Regions from separate parts of the Hahella chejuensis KCTC 2396 genome, predicted to be linked through region 1. Evidence: predicted binding sites of a transcription regulator. Region 1 holds the regulator's gene; the other holds the start of a gene.
What was found. Region 1 encodes sigma-54, which starts transcription at its own class of promoters, with help from an activator protein. Its sites were predicted from a motif close to TGGCACNNNNNTTGCTNT; they were not measured.

Region 1 (7,829 bases):
TAGAGGAAGGGGTGATGAACTTTGAAAGCCCGCTTGCGATCCAGACTCTTTCCAGCGGGTTCAAGATAACCGGTAAGACCAGTCTGGTTGATGACGCTCTGGATATGCAGATGGTGGTCGTACTGCCGGTAACGAAAAATCTACCGCTGGCGGCGGTCTTGGTGGGGGCTCCCCAAGTAGGGGGCGCCTTGTTTCTGATCGACAAGCTACTGGGCGATCCGCTCAGCCGGATGACCAGCGCCACATATAAAATCAAAGGTACATTGGATAACCCAGAGGTCAGTCTGCAGCAGATATTTGATAACAGCAGCGGCGGTTCGGCCTCACAGAGAAGGAGAGCGGATTGATGAGCGAGTTCACACTGGCGATAGTGCAGTTGGTCAGCACCAGTGATATAGAGCATAACTTGGCCCGAGTGGAGCACTGGGTGGCGGAAGCGGCTAATGGCGGCGCGCAGCTGGTGTTGCTGCCGGAGAATTTTGCGCTGTTCGAAAGCAAACGCTCGCTGGATATCGGTGCTGCGGAAGCGGACGCCGAAGGACCTATCCGGCGTTTTCTCGCTGGGCTGGCGAGACGGTTTGGGGTTTGGATCATTGCGGGGTCCTTGCCCTGCGCGCAACGTCCTGACGGCGCGTCGATTGATGGGCGCGTGCGTTCCGCCTGCTGGGTGTTTGACGATAGCGGCGCCACAGTTGCGCGTTACGATAAGATCCATCTGTTTGATGTGGATGTGAAAGATGCCTATGGCGCCTATCGCGAATCTGCCATATTTGAGCCGGGCGAGCAGGTGGTGGTGATCGCTACCCCCTGGATCAGAATCGGCTTGTCGATTTGCTATGACTTGCGTTTTCCCGAGTTGTTTCGCGCGATGGCGGAGCAGGGGGCGGAGTTGATGACGGTTCCTTCCGCATTCACGTATGTGACGGGCGAGGCGCACTGGGAAACGTTATTGCGCGCGCGCGCGATAGAAAATCAGGTGTATATCGCCGCGGCCAATCAGGGAGGTTGTCATTCAGAGTCCCGTCGCACATACGGGCATTCCATGGTTATCGACCCCTGGGGTAAAGTCGTGGCGTGCCTGGAAGAAGGAGAGGGCGTCATTCTCTCCACTCTGGATAAGGCGAAGCTGCAGGACGTGCGGACGAGTATGCCCGTGCTCGCACATCGCAGGCTCAAGTAGCGCTCTTCACTCGGCGTCGTCGACAATTTCCTTCAAGTAGCGATACAGCTTTTTGGCGGCGCCGCGATTCTTGTTTTCCGTTATGTCTTTTTGCGCAGCGCGGATCAGTTGGCGCAGGTGTTGCGCCTCCGTATTCGGGTATTGATTCATGAATTCGGTCACCGCCTGATCCCCTTCCGATATCAGCGATTCTCGCCAGCGTTCAAGGCGGTGGTGTTCCGCAGTCTGTTGAACGGACCCCTGATCGAACTTGTCGATAAATGAGCGAACTTCCTCTTCGTCCATATCCCGCATCAACTTGCCGATAAATTGCAACTGGCGGCGTTTGGCTTCATGGCTGCCAATTTTATTGTAGGCGTGAATCGCTTCATGTAGACGGTCGGTGAGGGGGATCTGGCTAAGCTGGTCAGCTCTAAGCTCGGTCAGTTGCTTCCCTAGTTTCTGCAGCGCCTCCATCGCCCGTTTACGGCTGGATTTACTGGGCGGCAGATCTTCTTCGTCGTAATAATCGTCTTCGAATTCGTCGTCGTGATGTGAATGGTTCATTGAAATGCTCGAATCAACTCTCGGAAACTAAAATGGTAACACAGCGCTCAAATAAGATAAGAATAGACAGCTATTCGCCCTTGCGCCTGGTCAGGCGTAGGCGATGGTGGCGAGTCCCAGAAATGACATAAACCCAACCACGTCTGTGACCGTGGTCAGGATGACGCCTCCGGCCAAAGCGGGGTCTATTTTCAGGGTTTTTAGTATCAACGGTAAAGCCGTACCGGCGATGGCCGCCACGGTCAGGTTGATCAACATCGCGGAGGCGATAAGGACGCCAATGGTGACGTCGTTGAACCACACCATTGCGGCGGTCGCCACGACAAAAGCCCAGAGTACGCCATTAAAGGCGCCTACCAAAAACTCCCGATTCATCAGCCAGCGGATGTTATTGGAGCTGACCTTGCCGGTAGCCATCCCCCGGATGACCAGTGTGAGCGCCTGACTGCCGGCGATGCCGCCCATACTGGCGACAATAGGCATCAACACGGCCAGAGCGACCACTTTTGCAATGGTGGCCTCAAAGATACCAATGACCGCAGAAGCGAGAAATGCGGTGATCAGGTTTATGCCCAGCCAGACGGCGCGACTTTTAGCGGTCTTCATGATGGGGGCGAACATGTCTTCTTCTTCGTCCAGACCCGCCATGCTTAAGATTTCGTGGTCGGCGTTTTCACGGATAACGTCAACCACGTCATCGATGGTGATGCGGCCAACCAGCTTGCCTTTATCGTTGACGACGGGAGCGGAAACCAAGTCGTGGCGCTCGAACAGGGTGGCGACTTCTTTATCTGAAACCGTCGCAGGAATCGGCTCTACATCCGTGCGCATGATCTCCCGCACAGTGGAACTAAGACTGGACACCAATAGCGTGGTGACAGGGAGTACGCCGATAAAATCGTCTTTTCGATTCACCACCAGCAAGCTGTCGGTCATGTTGGGCAGACTTTTGTGGCTGCGCAGATAGCGAAGCACAACATCGACGGTAATGTCCGGACGCACGGTGATCATGTCCGTGTTCATCAGACCGCCGGCGGAATCCTCTGGATAGGCCAGTACTTCTTCCAGGCGCTGACGATCCTGGGCGTCCATGGTCTCCAGAACTTCCTGGATGACGGCTTCCGGCAACTGCTGTAGCAAGTCGGCGAGGTCGTCGACTTCGAAGTCTTCGGCGATCTCAATGACGTCCTGCGCATTCATTTCGCTCAGGAAGTCGGAGCGGATTTCATCGCTCAAATACTGGAGGACTTCGCCATCCAGTTCGTCATCGACTAACTGCCAGAGTAACTTCCGTTCATTGGGCGGGGATGATTCCAGCAAGTGGGCGATATCGCTGGGAGATAGGCCGCCGTTCAGGATGCGCGCGACCTGCTGCAAAGACCCGCTTTCCAGCGCTTCCGCAATGGAGCGCATACGGACCTTGGCAGTGCTTTTTTCGGTCGCTTGAGACATAGACTTACATCCGCGTTTAGGGCGGCCCGCAACGGGCAGCGAGGAAATTGCCGGATAAAATACAGAGACAGGCTCTGCGCCGTTGTGGCGCCAGTATAAGCGAGCCCACTATAAAGTGTAAGTTAAGACGAAAAATAGTCTAAGGAAAATCAGGGAATTGTCTTACTTTATTCAAGCGGTTTGTATTGTTTCAAGTGTTTGGAAGAGGTGGGGCGATGTGCCCCAAAAGCAGTAGGGACTATTCGCCCTCTCCGAAATAATCCTCGATCAGAGCCTTGATGGCGTGAAAAGCTTCCTCTTCGTCTGGGCCTTCTATTTTCAATGTGAGAAGCGTTCCCTTGCTGGCGGCGAGCATCATGACCGCCATTATGCTTTTTCCGTCAACTTCCTGGCCTTCTTTGGCTACTCTGATCTTGCTTGCGAATCGGCCGCTGGTGGACACGAATTTGGCCGCCGCTCGGGCGTGCAGGCCAAGCTTATTAATAATAGTGACTTGTTCCTGGATCATGGGGCGCGATGAGTATAAAAGATTGAAGTTTCCTGAATGTTGGATTCAGGCCGGTTTAATTGTTAAGCCGCAGTGGCTTTTTATTATTAGAACCTTATTGCGCCAGCTCTTTGTGGCGCACTTGGACATTATCATACTTTTTCTTGAAATGCTCTCCCAGGCGCTCGCAGATATAGACAGAGCGGTGTTGCCCGCCAGTACAGCCGATGCTGATGGTCATATAGGTGCGGTTGCTGTTCTGGAAGTGCGGAATCCAGGTCTCAAGAAAACTGATGATATGTTGCAGCATCTGTTCCGGTTCCGGATGCTGCTTCAGGAATTCAATGATTTCCTGATCGGTGCCTTTGTAGCCGCGCAGCGCGGTATCCCAGTAAGGATTGGGGAGGCAGCGCACGTCAAACACCATGTCGGAATCTGACGGTACCCCATGCTTGAAGCCGAACGACTGAAAGAGTAGGGCCAGCTCTTGGGTTTTATGTCCGATAACCCTGATCTTAACCTGATCTCGTAACTGGTAGATGGAAAGATCGCTGGTGTCTATATAGAGGTTCGCCAATGTGGCGATCGGCTCCAATAGCTGCTTCTCTTTGGCGATGGCTTCTTTCAGCGATGTGCTTTTGCTGCTCAGCGGGTGCTTGCGACGCGTTGCATGAAAACGTTTGATCAAGGTGGCGTCGTTAGCGTCAAGATAGATGATTTCCACATCAATATTATGCGCTTGCAGAGCGGCGTAAATAGACGGGAAATCAGATAAATCCCTATAAAGATTACGCGCGTCTATGCTGACGGCGAGTTGCTGGTTTTGGGTTTTTCCCTGGTCCAGCACCTCTTGGGTGAGAGGCGAGAGGAGACCGATAGGCAGGTTATCGATGCAGTAATAGCCCATATCCTCCAGGACATGGAGCGCCGTACTTTTTCCAGAGCCTGAACGACCGCTTACGATAATCAGCTTCATGTCTTCCTCTTTCCATCGAAGCTGGACTATTTCTCCAGCACCCTCCTGAACAGGGTTTCGTCGTTGTCACAGTCGCGTAGATGTTCGCAGAAGCGACGGTCATTGAACTTCTGGGCCAATTGGCTCAGCAGGTCTAAATGTTCGCTGGTAGCCTCCTGAGGCACAATCAGAACGAACAGAAGGTCGACGGGTTCGTTGTCTATGGCGTCAAAAGGGATTTTGTCCTTGAGCGTAATCAGAGCCCCTATAATGCGATCGCAGTTTTCCAGACGGCAATGGGGGATCGCAATACCCTGGCCGATACCGGTGCTGCCGAGTCTCTCACGGCATACCAGGTTGGTAAAAATGGCGTTCTCGTCCAAAAACGGAAAATGTTGCGCAATCAGATTGGCGATATATTCGAGAACGCGTTTCTTACTCGAGCCCGACACCCCACAGCGTGTGAGGGCGGGCGAGATAATAGACTCAATAGTTAGTGTGGTTTGGGCCATGTTCTGTTATCTGGCGGATGCGCCGTGCATCCGATCAACGTGCTTCTCTTTGTGTTTGAGGATCTGGCGGTCTAATTTGTCCACCAGCGCGTCAATGGACGCGTACATATCTTCGTGTTCAGCATTGGCATGCAGGTCAGCGCCGCTAATGTGCATGGTTGCTTCCGCAATCTGACGCTGTTTTTGAATGGAGAGCGTAACTTGGACATTACTGATACTGTCGAAGTGTCGTTCAAGTTTGTCGAACTTGTTGTTAACGTAGTCTTTCAGTGCTTCAGTTAACTCGACTTGATGTCCGGTGATGTTCATTTGCATACTTTGCTCCTAATGCCAATATACGGTGCATTATGAATTTTGCACTTCCATGAAAAATACTAGCACATCCATTTTGTGACTATTTGATTTAAGTCTTATGCCTGTATTCCTCCTTTTAAATTAATCGCTTACGTTCATTGGAAGGCGGAATGGAAAGCGCCTCCCGATACTTTGCGATCGTGCGACGGGCGACATTGATGCCCTGGTCGCCGAGCAGCGCAGCAATCTTGCTGTCGCTCAAAGGTTTCTTCGGTGATTCCGCCGCGACTAACTTCTTGATAATAGCTCTAATAGCGGTCGAAGAACACTCGCCACCCGTGTCTGTGCTGACATGGCTGGAGAAAAAGTACTTCAGCTCAAATACGCCGCGAGGAGTGTGCATATATTTCTGGGTGGTCACCCGGGAAATGGTTGATTCATGCATTTCCACTGCTTCCGCAATATCGTGCAGCACCAGCGGCTTCATCGCCTCTTCGCCGTACTCAAGGAATCCTTGCTGATGTTCGACGATTTGTGACGCAACTTTCAACAGAGTTTCATTACGGCTTTGCAAGCTTTTGATAAACCAGCGCGCTTCCTGTAACTGATCGCGTAAGTAAGTGTTGTCGGAGCTATTGTCCGCACGTCTCACCAAGCCCGCATAGCCTGGATTGATGCGGATCTTAGGGGCGATTTCCGGGTTCAGCTCCACCAGCCAGCGGCCATTGTTTTTTTTGACGATAACATCAGGAACCACATATTCGGTATTACTTTCCTGAATGCCTTCTCCCGGTCTTGGGTTCAGGCTTTGAATCAGCTTGAGCACTTCCCGCAGGTCGTCTTCCTTCAGGCGACTGCGGCGCATCAACTGGGCATAGTCGCGATTGCCAAGCAAGTTGATGTAATGGCTGACCACGAGTTTGGCCTGTCCTAACCAGGGCGTATCTTTGGGTAGCTGATTCAGCTGGCTCAGCAGGCAGTCCTGCAGGTTACAAGTAGCGACCCCGGCAGGATCAAACTGCTGAACGCGCTTTAACACTGCGCGTACTTCGTCCAACTCAATTTCTTCTTCGCCCTCAGTCTGCAGCCCACTGTGAATTTCATCGGGAGTGAGGGAAAGATAGCCGTCGGGATTGACCGCATCGATTATCGCAACGGCGATCATGCGGTCAATGTCGGACATGGGGGTAAGATTGAGTTGCCAGAGAAGGTGATCTTGCAGGGTTTCGCCTTTGCTGTTGCGGGACTCGAAATCGTATTCGTCATCCTCGCCGCCGCTGTAGCTGCTTGACCCGCTTTGAAAGACATCGTCCCAGGCGGTGTCGACGGGCAAGTCGTTCGGTATGGAGTCGGACCAGTTATCCTCCTCGGCGAACCCGCCTTCGTCCATGCCGGACTCTTGAGCTCGCTCTTTGCTGGAGTTATTGGCGAGCATGTCGCTGATCGTATCGTTCTGAACGTGGTTGGGGGACTCTTCCTCTTCAGACACTTCCAGCATGGGATTGGACTCAAGCGCTTGTTGAATCTCTTGCTGTAAATCCAGTGTTGAAAGCTGCAAAAGTTTTATTGCTTGTTGCAGTTGCGGGGTCATAGTGAGCTGTTGACCCAGCTTTAACTGCAATGAAGTTTTCATAACCATCTGATGCTTACCACCGATTCAGGCACAGATCTTGTGAGTTTGTCATAGTTATTGAGCGCTTTAATCCTAAGCTCTTGAGCCTTGGGGTCCATCTTGAATGGAAGCCGCCGGTTAAACTAAAGTTTGAACTGGTCACCCAGATAGACCTCTCTAACCTTTGGGTTGGCAAGGATATCACTAGGGGCGCCGCTTGCGATAATAAATCCTTCACTGACAATATAGGCGCGTTCACAAATATCCAAGGTCTCGCGCACATTATGGTCTGTAATTAAGACGCCGATGCCGCGCTTTTTAAGATGTTCGATAATCTGCTTGATGTCGTTGACGGAAATAGGGTCCACCCCGGCAAAAGGCTCGTCCAGTAGTACAAACTTTGGCTCCGTGGCGAGCGCGCGAGCGATTTCCACGCGGCGGCGTTCACCCCCGGAGAGGCTCATGCCAAGGCTTTTACGAATGTGGGTTATGTGAAATTCATGGAGCAACTCCTCCATTTTTTGCTTGCGTTCCTTGCGGTTCAGATCCGCCCTGGTCTCAAGAATGGCGTAAATGTTGTCTTCCACAGACAGCTTTCTAAATACGGACGCTTCCTGAGGTAGATAGCCAATGCCCTTGCGCGCTCTCCCGTGCATGGGCAGGCTGGTGATTTCGGCATCGTCAATAAATACGCTGCCTTTGTCGCTGGGGATCAGTCCCACCACCATGTAGAAGCAGGTGGTTTTGCCTGCGCCGTTAGGTCCGAGGAGGCCAACGATTTCGCCGCTGCG
Region 2 (7,829 bases), 2.3 Mb from region 1:
CCTGTCGGCGAATTCCCCCAGCGTTCCCGCATGGGCAAAGCGCCGCAATCCGTGCTGGATAGCCTGGAGCCGATACAGGGTTAAGTTAGCTTAAATCACAGACGTCGTCGTGCGGCGTCTTTGTGAACAACCAATGCATGAATATTCACGTTGTACACTTTTTTCTTTTCCATCAATCACATACAGCTTGAAAGCAGAGATACAATCACATAGTTGCATATCCCTTTTTATTCCCGTTTTTCGCCGCTTAAATGATGCATTAGAGTCTAGTCTCATTTGTATCGACCTTGTCTGAAAGCCTTGTCGTTCCTGGTCTTGCCGGATGTCTCCCCGGCGTCGCGGGTAGGCCCTGGTTCCTAGCATATCTGTCCGAATTGTAGGCCACTTTGTGAGCGTGTTAGCTTGGTCAGGCTGGGCGCCGATTTGGTCAGCTGTTGCGGGAGCGTCGTTGTGTCCCGAAATTAGCGTTCAGAATCAAGCAGGTAGCCGTTGTCAGAATAATCTAGAAAAAGCTGCCTGATGTTATTAACACCAATCGCCAATGAACTGATAGAACTATGAAACCGTTTCAAAAGAACCTGCTGGCAGGGATGATTGCCGGCCTCACCTTTAGCGGCGTGAGCTATGCGAATCCAAGCGCGCCGGAAGATCTAAGCGTATATCGCAATTTGACGCCCAAGATCGTCGGCGGTGAAGACGCCGCCGAGGGCGAATTTCCCTTTATGGTGTATCTGCAATACAACGGCGGCCAATGGTGCGGCGCGTCGGTGATAGATGATTATTATGTGCTCACTGCGGCGCACTGTACCGCAGGCATTTCCGCCGAAAGCTTCAAAGCCGTGATCGGTCTGCACGATCAGAACGACATGCGCGATGCGCAGAAAATCCAGGTGGTGGAGGTGATCAATCACCCTGAGTTTAATGAGCAGACCCTGGAAAACGACATCGCTTTGCTGAAACTGTCGGAGAAGGTGGATGAGAAATATACCCGCATTACTCTGGGTGACTCCACAGACATAATGCCCGGCAGCGATGTGACCGTGATCGGCTGGGGTGCGCTGCGCGAAGGCGGCGGCTCGCCGGATGTTCTGCAAAAAGTGGACGTGCCAGTGGTGTCGCTTGAAGAATGTCGTATGGCTTACGGTGACGGCGCCATTTATGACTATAGCCTGTGCGCGGGCTTGGAGCAGGGCGGAAAAGACTCTTGTCAGGGCGACTCCGGCGGGCCTTTGTTTGTCAATCAGGCAGGCGAATTCCGCCAGTTGGGTATTGTGAGCTGGGGCGACGGTTGCGCCAGACCAGGAAAATACGGTGTGTATACCTCTGTGCCCAGCTTCAAGGAATGGGTGGCTTCTTACGTGGGCGGCGATACGCCTGATCCCGGCGACCCGGATGATCCAGACGGTCCTGATGACGGTGATGGCGACGACGATAATGTGCTCGGCAACGGTAAGCCGATTGACGATCTGAACGGCGTATCCGACAGCAAGGTGTATTACACCATTGAAGTGCCTGAAGACGCCAAGAATCTGAGCGTCAAGATCGAAGGCGGACGCGGGGACGTCGATCTTTATGTTCGGGCGGAAGAAGATCCGACCTTAACCGAATATGATTGCCGCCCTTACAAAAACGGAAATGAGGAAGTCTGTGACGATTTAGTTGTCAGAGCGGGCGTGTATCACATCATGTTGCATGGTTATCTGCGCTATAGCGGCGTTACTTTAACCGCTTCCTATGATGGCGATCCGACAGACCCAACCGATCCAACTGATCCAACTGATCCAACCGATCCAACCGATCCAACCGATCCAACCGATCCAACCGATCCAACCGATCCAACCGATCCAACTGATCCAACTGATCCAACTGATCCAACTGATCCAACTGATCCAACTGATCCAACTGATCCAACTGATCCAACCGATCCAACCGATCCAACCGATCCGACGGACCCAACTGATCCAACTGATCCAACTGATCCAACCGATCCAACCGATCCAACCGATCCAACCGATCCAACTGATCCAACTGATCCAACTGATCCAACTGATCCAACCGATCCGACGGACCCGACGGACCCGGACGATCCTGGATTTCCGACAGATCCAAATGACCCTAATGATCCTAACGAGCCGGGTGAGCCAACCGATCCGACGGACCCAACTGATCCGACAGATCCAACGGACCCGACCGATCCCACTAATCCGGACGATTGTGAACTGACCGAATCGCAAAAAGCTCTGTTGGAAGCCCATAACCAGGCGCGTAGCGAGGGCCGTAACTGCGGTTCAGCCTACTTCCCGGCTGCGGAGCCGCTGGTATGGAACTGTAAGCTTGGCGCCGCGGCGACCAAACACACTGAAGACATGGTCAACAACAACTTCTTCAGCCATACCGGTTCCGACGGTTCTCAAGTTGGCGATCGCACCCGCGCGGAAGGCTATAACTCCTGGCGCGTAGGCGAGAACATCGCCGCGGGTTATGAGTCTACACAGCAAGTGATGGCGGGCTGGCTGAAGAGCCCGGGTCATTGCTCCAATATCATGGGAGCGGAGTACACCGAAATGGGCGCGAAGAAAGTAAGCACGTCCTCGGCCAGTTATCCGCATTATTGGACCTCCGTGTTCGGCGGGGAATAAGTCCGGCATTATCACCGCGCCGCCTGGACCCTCCTGCGGCGCGGTCTTTTTATGTTAACTCCTTCCTGAATCTCCACACTCTGCGACTGTCGGACAAAGGATACGCGCGCAATTAGCAATGAAGTTTTGTAAGATCAAAACCTGAAACGCGCCGAATTTCATTGTCATCACCTCAAAATAATAAGCACTGCGCCATGCCCGACAAGCTGCTCATTCACGATTATTACGACCTGCTAAACCGCGGAGCCTGGTTTCGCGCTATCCCTGAAGATTTGAAAACAGAGCTGCTGAATCTGGCGCAGATAAAAGCGCTGCGGACGGGAGAATTTCTGTTTCAGCGTGGCGACAAACCCGCAGGTATTTACGCCGTGGTGAAAGGGTCGTTGAGAGTCGCTGGCGTCAACGAAAATGGCAAGGAAGCGATCCTGGCGTTTGTCGAACCGCCTAACTGGTTCGGAGAAATCGCCTTATTTGACAGACTGGATCGCACTCACAGCGCCCTGGCGGAGTCCCCGACCACCTTGTTGCACTTACCGCAAAAAGGGCTGGAAACGCTACTGGCGGCGAAGCCGCATTTCTGGAGGGACTTTGGAGTTCTGCTTTGTTTCAAGCTGCGCCTGGCGTTTCGCGCGGTGGAAGACGCCACGCTGTTACCTGCGCCTCTGCGATTGGCGCGCAGGCTGGTGGTGATGGCGGAGGGTTATGGCGACTTCAGTGGACAGGCGCGACGCGTGATACATATACAACAGGAACAGCTGGGGATGATGTTGGGGGTGTCCAGACAAACGGTGAACCAGATCCTGAAGGAGCTGGAGCAGAAAGGGCTGATCGCCACCTCCTATGGGGAAATCCAGATTCTGGATATGGACGCGCTGAAGTCGCAGGCGGGCATGCTGGAATAGACCGCAATCACCACTGATAGCGGTCAATGCGTTCGCCTTCATAACGCACTACGGGACAATTCACCACAATGTCCGTGCGCAGAATCTCCAGCTTTCCCTGACTCTCCGCCACGAAGATCTGCTCTTCGGATTTAAGCTCCACGGGCGTTGCGCCAGCCTTCCAGACGACCTCATACATCAGCCACAAAGGACTGTATTGTAAGTTGACATGGTTCGAACTCAGCGGCTCTGGCGCAGAGGGAAATATGCTGGGTTGATCAAAGTTGCGGACTCGGTAGACCCTCTCCAACACCGTACGAACCTGAGGCGGCTTGGGGTAATCCGGGATGGCGTCCCGCAAGCGGGGAGCGTAATTGGCTTGCATGCTCTCCGCCATGGCCCGATCGGAGACATCAGTGGTGACATAGTAGACGCGTTCGCCATTGTACCAGGCGGGGTGCGCCGCCAGATTTACGTGGGCGCTGTGAGCATTGGAATAACCCTGTCCTGCACAACCGGTCATGGCGAGGATGAAGACCCCTATGGCTAGGCGCAGCATGTCCAACTCCCTTGTTTGCATTCTTTTCCAGTGTAGACAAGGATACGGTCATACGCCCGCGGCCAGAAAAAGAGAGCGGGATTGGATTCAGGGGCCTTCGTAAGAAATGGGCTTGACTTCAAACTCCACCGAAATGGGGGCTCCGTCAGCAAGGTTCAGGGTGACGCTGACATGGTCGCCAGGGCTCAGCGGACGTTGCCGTTGCATCAGCATCAAATGCATGCCGCCGGGGTTGAAGGAAAGGGACTCGCCAGCTTTCAGTTCTAAGCCTTCCCCCATGTGCTGCATGCTCATCTGGCCGTTGTTGTTGATGGTTTGATGCATCATAACCTGACCAAAATCCGCGCTTTCTGCGCTCGTAATAGTGATTGTCCGATCCGACGCATTGTTGAGGGTGAAGTAGCCCGCCATGGGAGTGGTTCCCGGCGTAAAGCGAATCCATGCGTCGCTGGTTTCGACGGCCTTCGCCTCTTCATTTTGCGCGGAGGCGAGAACTGGCGATGATATCAGGGTGGCGGTGAGGAGGGCTCGAATCAGGCTTTTTTTCATCATCATTGAGAGCTATCAAGTGCGGTCACAAGGTTGAGGCGGCAACCATTCCGGGTATATAACTGGAGGCCAAGCCTACCACAGGGCGCACACTGAGAAAACGTAGCTTTAACGGGGAGTTATGCGTCCAATTGTCGCTGGACAATTTCTGATCCGAAAGGCACACTGCGCGGCCACATCCTTCCCATCGTCAACGCGAATGAGGTTTTGAAGTTGCAGTTCAAGCGTTATTGGGTGCGAGGCGCAGCGTTGCTCGCCCTGGTCTTGTTTATGGTGGGGCTAAGCCTGGTGAGGCAGTGGCTTCCCGGCGTTGGTTCTCTTGATCTCGACCAGTTCGAGAATATCCATTATGTGAACGCCGTCGAGTGTACGCCTGGGCAAGGTGAGTGTCGGGTTCCTGTCAACGAAGGCAGTGTGAGCTTCTCATTTGGCGATGAGCCAATTCGTCCCGCGCGCGCGTTTCCAATTCGCCTTCAATTGCAGGGCGTAAAAGCGGATCAGATCCGAGTCGACTTTGAGGGGGCCGATATGTATATGGGCCTGAATCAAACCAGGCTGACGCAGATGGCGGATGGGTCCTATCAAGGTGAAGGGTATCTGCCTGTGTGCATTACCGGACGGATGGCGTGGCGGGCGACTATCTTTATCGCCAAAGGGAGCGACACGCTAGCGCTGGTGTTGGAGTTTGTCACGGAGTGAGTAAAAACGTCCCTGTTCGGTTGTAGTCGGGAGGGGTGTAATAAGAGTGTAAAAAATATCTACACTCTTCGCTGCGCCTTACACCTGTCACCCTGTTTCTATCGACTTATTATACGAATTTTCAGATATCAGACTTTTTTACGACGGGAAAGACTCAGGCTCACCAGCCCCAGTCCCAACATTGCTAATGTGCCTGGCTCAGGAACGCTCAAGCCGCCTTCAATCACATCGTTAGCACAGGTAGCGGACCAACGCAGACCCAATGAAGTGGACTTGCTAAGATCGGTGATGCCCAGATCGGCCAAGGTTAAAGTAAATGACAGGACGCCCAGTGTGCCGACGGTATTGCTAACCCCGCTCAGGTCTGCGCTGGAAGTCTCGCCTGCAACCAATGTGGCTTTACTGGTGTTCACGCTGACTTCTTGATTCTGTCTTACACTGCTGCTGGCGCCAGTGATAACCAGTTGGTCCATGTAGTCAACCATGGATAAACTGTAAAGATCTCCGGTAGAAGCATCTAAAGCGTATTCCCATTTTTCACCGTTGCTGACGTCGTCGTCTTTGTAGCGATCTGCTGCGCTGCCAAAGGGGTTCCAGCCGTTAACGCTAATGAACAGGTCGCCATACATATGGCCAAGGCTATCTGCACCTTCGAAGAAGTTTGTGAATACAGACACATAGAGATTGTCACTATCGTGAGTCACTTCCATATGAGTAATTTGGTAGACGTCTGCGTTACCATATACGTCGCCGTTGTATGAAAGACCGGCTCCGTTATATCCATCATTGATCGTTACGGCATGTGCGCTGACTGCGGCTACGCTCAAAGACAGCGCTGTAAGGGCGTGCTTTATTCTTGAGGTCATAACCAACTCCTTTTCTTTTATTTGGGTAAAGTAGGTCTGAGTACATCACCGCTTTCTCAGGCATTGGTTGTGCCAAAACCAAATTAACCTTAATTTTCAATGTGACAGACAGTCGCCAAATAGTCCGTATTATATAATCCGTAAAATTTACTGACAGTGAATAAGAAAAGTCTGAGAATGCAGACATATGAAAGTACTTAACAAAAATCACATATATTATTGATAATAAAGAAATAAACGGGATGTTTTGAAAGGCCTTCGCACTTTTACATGTCAACAGGATCGGACAGATAAAAGGAAATTCTTAAAATGAACGCTGTAAATTTTCTGACAACTGTACGTTATCCCGGACACTTTCATCGGCTTGTCTGAAAAGAAAAAGCGGCGCTAAGCGCCGCTTTTTAATCACCATACATTACCACGCTGGTGAGAAAAATTATTACAGGCTAGGCCAGGTTTGCACGCCATCCACTAAGATGCTCGGTTTATCCAGGCCATAACAGAACTGGTCGCCGCCAGACGCATAGTACTTGCGCGGCGCTACAGGCAGGCTGAAGGATGCGACCTGGGCTGAGGCCTTGGCGCTAAACGGCAGCGCCCACATAGTCAGGTAGTCGCGGAAGTCCAGCCCGGTGGCATGGGACACGGCAACCGTCATCCAGTCGTTACTGTTAATGCTTTTTGCTTCCGCCAGACTGTATTGAGAGAAACCAAGATTGCTTTTCGCCGCCGACCAGGCCTCTTCGCTCGCTAAAGCCGCATTGAAGTTGCGGTCGAGGATGTGCAGTCTCGGCAGCAAATTCCAGCCGTCATTCAACTTGCCTTCGCCCTGAGCGGTCATCATCATTTGTACCGTGATTCCTGCGCCGTTGGACCAGCCGGTTAACTTTTGGCTTTGCACGTAGGCTTGAGGGTTGGATTCACTGACGGAGTCGCGCAGCACCTTGAACATGCTTTCAAAAGGCAACGACTGACAGCCTGGGTTTTTGCCGGTATCGATGTAGTAATGCGACTTCGAGTAGTAGGAGTAGGGGTTGGTGCTTGCATGCCCATCCCAGCCGCTAAAGCGGAATCGGCCGCGCTCCAGACCATGCCCCAGCTCGTGGATGTCGCCGTGCCCGATAGGGCTGAATTCCCAATAGGCGTCATAGGGATTACCGGAACATCCGTAACCGCAGGTGGCCTGATCCGCATTCATGTGCTTCACGATATCGATATGCTCGATATCCAGGTTGTGTGCAGTGGCGAAATCATGAATCTCCGCCACCACGTCTATGCCCGGACCTTTGAAGCCGGCGAGAACATGAGGGAAGTTATGAATGTAACGCATGGTTCCCGCCGCTAAAGCTGCGCCGGTCTTCCAGTTTTCGTCCTGCATGGACTTACGCATTTTGTCCAGTTTGGAGTGGACTTCGAAGCCAGGCGTCACTAACTCGGCCCAATCGTAGTCGCCTTGAGCTAACGCCTGCTCGAAGCTGGCGTTATCTTCTTCGCCGTTCCAGAAGGGGTGTTCGCCCACGTTCTCGAAACGGAAAGAGACGTTTTTGCCGTTGCCGCCAAACTCAATCTGCAGCGGGCCCCCGTAAGTGGAGGTGAAAGTGATGCTCTCGCCGGATTTAATACTGAATTTCGGCGT

Region 2: the regulator sigma-54 is predicted to act here: its motif matches at 6,251-6,268, upstream of HCH_RS13685 (PEP-CTERM sorting domain-containing protein).

The regions. Positions count from the first base shown of each region.
Region 1 covers NC_007645.1:5,458,659-5,466,487, reverse strand. The annotation lists gene HCH_RS23935 (YhdP family protein) at 1-347, shown strand, start outside; gene HCH_RS23930 (carbon-nitrogen hydrolase family protein) at 347-1,180, shown strand; gene yjgA (ribosome biogenesis factor YjgA) at 1,187-1,726, opposite strand; gene mgtE (magnesium transporter) at 1,817-3,178, opposite strand; gene HCH_RS23915 (HPr family phosphocarrier protein) at 3,417-3,686, opposite strand; gene rapZ (RNase adapter RapZ) at 3,781-4,641, opposite strand; gene ptsN (PTS IIA-like nitrogen regulatory protein PtsN) at 4,668-5,132, opposite strand; gene hpf (ribosome hibernation-promoting factor, HPF/YfiA family) at 5,139-5,447, opposite strand; gene HCH_RS23895 (RNA polymerase factor sigma-54) at 5,563-7,059, opposite strand; gene lptB (LPS export ABC transporter ATP-binding protein) at 7,182-7,829, opposite strand, start outside.
Region 2 covers NC_007645.1:3,131,098-3,138,926, forward strand. The annotation lists gene HCH_RS13645 (YncE family protein) at 1-84, shown strand, start outside; gene HCH_RS34765 (trypsin-like serine protease) at 558-2,639, shown strand; gene HCH_RS13665 (Crp/Fnr family transcriptional regulator) at 2,834-3,541, shown strand; gene HCH_RS13670 (DUF7482 domain-containing protein) at 3,549-4,079, opposite strand; gene HCH_RS13675 (copper chaperone PCu(A)C) at 4,167-4,634, opposite strand; gene HCH_RS32355 (hypothetical protein) at 4,842-5,327, shown strand; gene HCH_RS13685 (PEP-CTERM sorting domain-containing protein) at 5,456-6,193, opposite strand; gene HCH_RS13690 (ImpA family metalloprotease) at 6,633-7,829, opposite strand, start outside.